One region of the Ensifer sp. CCNWLY38 genome, then DNA from elsewhere that is predicted to be linked to it. Evidence: riboswitches for the same ligand, from Rfam matches in the RefSeq annotation. Region 1 holds a riboswitch; the other holds the start of a gene.

Region 1 (2,198 bases):
CGATCAGCACCCGCTGCTTCTCGCCGCCTGAGAGCGTCGAGAACTGGCGGCCGGCGAGATGGGCGAGATCGAGATGGCAAAGCGCATGGTGCACGCGCTCGCGATCCGTGTCCGTCCAGCCGTTGAGCCCCTCCCGCCGCGGGATGCGGCCCATCATCACGACATCGCGCACGCTGAAGGGAAAATCGCCGGGCATTTCCTGAAGCACGACGGCGATCGTCTTCGCCGCTTCGCGCGCCGAAATCGACCAGAGGTCGACGCCGTCGACCTCGATGCGGCCCGCATTCGGCTGCACCGCCCGGTAAAGGCAGCGCAGAAGCGAGGTCTTGCCGGCTCCGTTCGGCCCGAGGATCGCAAGCCGGCTGCCCGCCTCGATTGCGAAGTCCATGTCGTCGACCAGCTTCAACCCCGGGCGCGGCCCCCAGCAAAGCCCCTCGACACGGAGGGCTGCTCCTGTTGCGGTGCAGGTCATGGTCTCATCCCTCCCCGGCAGCGCCACGCGTCCATCCCGGATGCACCAAACGCGCTTGAGCGCATGCGTGTCGCGCTCATTGGAAGTGGCCCGCAAGGTCTTCGGAGACGAGCATGGCCGCCGGGATGCGGGCAAGCGTCTTGCCTTTAAGCCCGCGCGGCCGTTCGGCAGCCCGCGTCATGCCGTCGCCGCGCTCCGCATAGGTGGCGGCAAAGCGGACGAGATCGTCGATATCCTCTTCCGGCGAGATGTCGCCAAAGAGATAGGTCGCCTTGCCCGTCGCCTGGAAAGCGATGGTGCAGGGGCGCGTGCATGCCGCCATGCAGACCGTGCCGGCAATCGAGAAATCACGATCGAGCGGCTCGCCGAGCGCGGCAATGCTGCGGTTAAGACGCTTTATCAGCTCGGCGCCCGGCATGCAGGGGCCACCGGTAAAGCGGCAATCGGTGCAGACCGTTATCTTGTGCTGTCGGGAAGTCGGCTCAGCCATTTTCTCTCTCCGCCGGACTGACGGCAAGAGATGGCGAAGCGGCAGGATGACGGATGACCGTCGCGCAAAAGCCAGTTCTTTTCCATCGGAACACCCCGTCCGTTGTGGTTGATCGGTTCGATGGCAGGTCTCCTGGCTCGCGGGTCGCGGCGCATCCACGTCTTCCCGGCCATTGGCCAGTGACATGGTGTGAATGCGCTGTCCGCTCACAGTTGCGGGGGCAGCCACGGTTTCGGTCCCGTCAGGGTCGTCCGTTCCGTGTTCCCTTTTCAGCCGCTTCCGCATTGTCGCGGACGCAGCACCATCGCGCTCTTCCTCGCACGAATCGGCAGCGGATACAACCGATGGGGTCCGGCGGCCGGGATCTATCAACATGCGGCTTATGGTCATGCATTTTTTGTTATGTGATAACATTACAAGAATCAACATAAAAATGATGATCAGCCGTTCAACTGCTCTCTACGGCGCAAGGCGTCGCTCGAGGGGCACGAACGGCGTATCCTTGATCTTTGGCTTGTCGGAAAAGGAGCTCTGCCATGGCTGCCTATTTGATCGCCGATGTCGATATCACCGATGCAGCGACCTTCGAGGAATACAAAAGAGAGGTGCCGGCGACGGAGGCCCGCTATGGCGGGCGCTATCTCGGCCGTGGGGGTGCGACCCGGCTACTCGAAGGAGACTGGGAGCCGCACCGCCTCGTCATCATCGAATTCCCGGACATGCAAGCCTTGCTCTCCTGGTACCAGTCGCCGGAGTATCAGCGCCTGAAGGCGATCCGCGAGCGCTGTGCCAGGACACGTATCATAGCACTCGAAGGCGTCGCCATCTGAAGCGGAGCGCAAGACTGGCCGCAATTGCCGGCCTTGCTCGTGAAACGAACGGATGAGCGCGCCCGTCACTTCAAGCTTCGCGGCGCGCGGATGAAACGACTGCTAGGGGCATGCGCTCCGGACCTATCAACGTGCAGCGTTTCGTCATGCAGTTATTTGCAATGCCAGAGTTGAATTGCCGATGGGGCTCGAGCTGAGATAAACTCGCGCATTGGTTGCGGATAGTGCGCCGTCGCCGTCCCGAACTTGCCTTCGCCGGCCGGATATCCAGCCCGACGCCGGCGAACCGCCACCCGCCTGATGCTCCCGGAAAAGCCCGGAATTGCCGCATGTGTTACCGTCACGTAACCCTATGGGCGTTGAGAAAATCAACGGCCGCAGCAACAATTTGTAGAGCTAGGATTGG
Region 2 (2,198 bases), on a different contig from region 1:
GCCACGCCGCCGCCGCGCTTGGAGAGCTGCAACGCGGAATTAATCGCGCGGCCGATGCTTTCCATATTGTCCTCGACCCTAAGCAAGAAGCAGGAGACGAGCTCGCCGCGTTGCTTTTTGCCGGCATTGAGGAAGGTCGGCGTCGCCGGCTGGAAACGGCCGGAAATGATCTCGTCGACGAGATCGCGGGCAAGCTGTTCGTTGCCGCGCGCCAGCGTCATCGCCACCATACAGACGCGGTCTTCGTAGCGCTCCAGGTAGCGCTTTCCGTCAAAGGTCTTCAGCGTATAGGACGTGTAGTATTTGAACGCGCCGAGGAAAGTCGGGAAGCGGAACTTCTTCCCATAAGCGTGGTCGTAGAGATCGCGCACGAAGTTGAAGGAATACTGATCCAGCACCTGCTGTTCATAGTAGCCCTCGGTCACCAGATAATCGAGCTTCTCCCTGAGGTTATGGAAGAAGACGGTGTTCTGGTTGACGTGCTGGAGGAAGTACTGCTTCGCCGCCAGCCGGTCCTTGTCGAGCTGGATCCGTCCCTCTTCATCATAGAGGTTCAGCATCGCGTTCAGCGCATGATAGTCGAGCGCCGGTTCCGTCGCCTTCAGGGGGCGTTCGAGTGTTGAGACGTCCAAAATCGTTCCATCCCGTTTCTGACATTGGCGACGTCCTCCTCGGTTCCGAGCAGCTCGAACCGGTAGAGGTAGGGCACCCGGCACTTGGCCGCGATGACGTCGCCGGCGATCCCGTAGGTCGCGCCGAAATTGCTGTTGCCCGCAGCAATCACGCCGCGGATGTGAGAGCGGTTGCCCGCATCGTTGAGGAAGCGGATCACCTGTTTCGGCACGGCGCCCCGGCCGTCGTCGCCGCAGTAGGTGGGCACGACCAACACGAAGGGCTCGGAAACCGTAAGCGAAGCCTTACTTTCCTTGAGCGGTATGCGCGCTGCGCGAAGGCCGAGCTTTTCGACGAAGCGATGGGTGTTTTCCGAGCGGCTGGAAAAATAGACGATCAGGCCCACCGCCTGTCTCCTCTAGGAAAGCGCGCTGATCTTGTCGGGGCGAAAACCCGCCCAGTGTTCGGGGCCGGCGACGACGACTGGAAGCTGCATATAACCGAGGCCCTTGACCGTTTCGAGCGCGTCCTGGTCGACGGAGATATCAATGATCTCGTAGTTGACACCCTGGCGATCGAGCGCCCGATAGGTCGCGGTGCATTGGACGCAGGCGGGCTTGCTGTAGACGGTAACGTTCATTTCTTCCTCGTTTGGTCGGCTGGATGAGAGCATGAGAAGGCGCACGGACACGCAACCGCGATCCGGCGAAATGCAGGGCTGTCATGGCTGTGGCTCGCTCGGATCTGGACGCCCGGGCGTGCCTCTTCGTCAGATGCGCGGGAAACCGCGCCTCTTGATTGGCGAGTGATAGAATTTCAATGACGCGGACATGACTTCACCCCGAAGCTTTCGACAGGCTGCCGGGGAGATGTCGAGACGATCAGGCAGGCTCATCCTGCCGCACGCAACTCAACCCCTCCGGACACCCCGCCCGTGGACGTTTGTTGCTCGAGGCAGGTCTCCTGGCTCACGGGTCTCAGCTTCCACCCCGACCTTCCCGAGGCCTCATGCCTCAGTGGTCCAATTCCGGACAGTCGCTCGCCGTCTACAGTTGCGGGGGCAGCTACGGCATAGCCTGGCGAAAACTCGCCGACGCACCGTATTCCCGTCTTAGCTCTCAATCCCTGCGAATCGAGAGAACCTCGAACACTAGATATAGTAGTTCATCGCAATTCTGCGTCAATAGGTTCGAAGTGCCTAAAGCTGGGGAGAGAAGGTGATTTCTTTCGCCGTGTGGCTAACAAGGAGTAAACGGCGGGATGCGGCGAAACCTGTGGGTGGAGAGCTGCGCGGCTTCTAGCCACGCCGGATCTCTCCCGAATTCGGTCCGCGGGCTGGCACGTGGCAGATCACGACAACTGCGCTGTCTCTTGCCTCTGCGTTCCGTCAATCGCAGAGCGACATGCTTACGTCTTTGTTTTCTCCGGGCTGGGCTCGAGGCGAAGCCCTTGCCATTTGCGGCGCGTCGCCGCAATCCCGCTCCGGCGAGGGCGGTGACTTGCGCGGATTGTCCTCCTTCGGCCAATGCCACGGATCGGCAATATCGCCGACGCGCGCCCGGATGGTCTCCTGATCTCGCGTCAGC

Evidence for each region. A riboswitch is a leader RNA that binds a small molecule or an ion and turns the genes downstream of it on or off. The one in region 1 is predicted to bind cobalamin.
Region 2: it holds a riboswitch for cobalamin, as region 1 does, so the genes downstream of both, nrdH (glutaredoxin-like protein NrdH) here and V7S54_RS05010 (DUF1636 family protein) in region 1, are expected to answer to the same signal.

What each region holds. Positions count from the first base shown of each region.
Region 1 covers NZ_JBBBBO010000002.1:165,788-167,985, reverse strand. Annotated here, with positions in the region: gene V7S54_RS05015 (ABC transporter ATP-binding protein) at 1-472, opposite strand, end outside; gene V7S54_RS05010 (DUF1636 family protein) at 549-962, opposite strand; cobalamin riboswitch at 1,068-1,283, opposite strand; gene V7S54_RS05005 (DUF1330 domain-containing protein) at 1,499-1,792, shown strand.
Region 2 covers NZ_JBBBBO010000003.1:317,012-319,209, forward strand. Annotated here, with positions in the region: gene nrdE (class 1b ribonucleoside-diphosphate reductase subunit alpha) at 1-632, opposite strand, end outside; gene nrdI (class Ib ribonucleoside-diphosphate reductase assembly flavoprotein NrdI) at 602-1,018, opposite strand; gene nrdH (glutaredoxin-like protein NrdH) at 1,031-1,252, opposite strand; cobalamin riboswitch at 1,549-1,773, opposite strand; gene V7S54_RS08605 (hypothetical protein) at 2,000-2,198, opposite strand, start outside.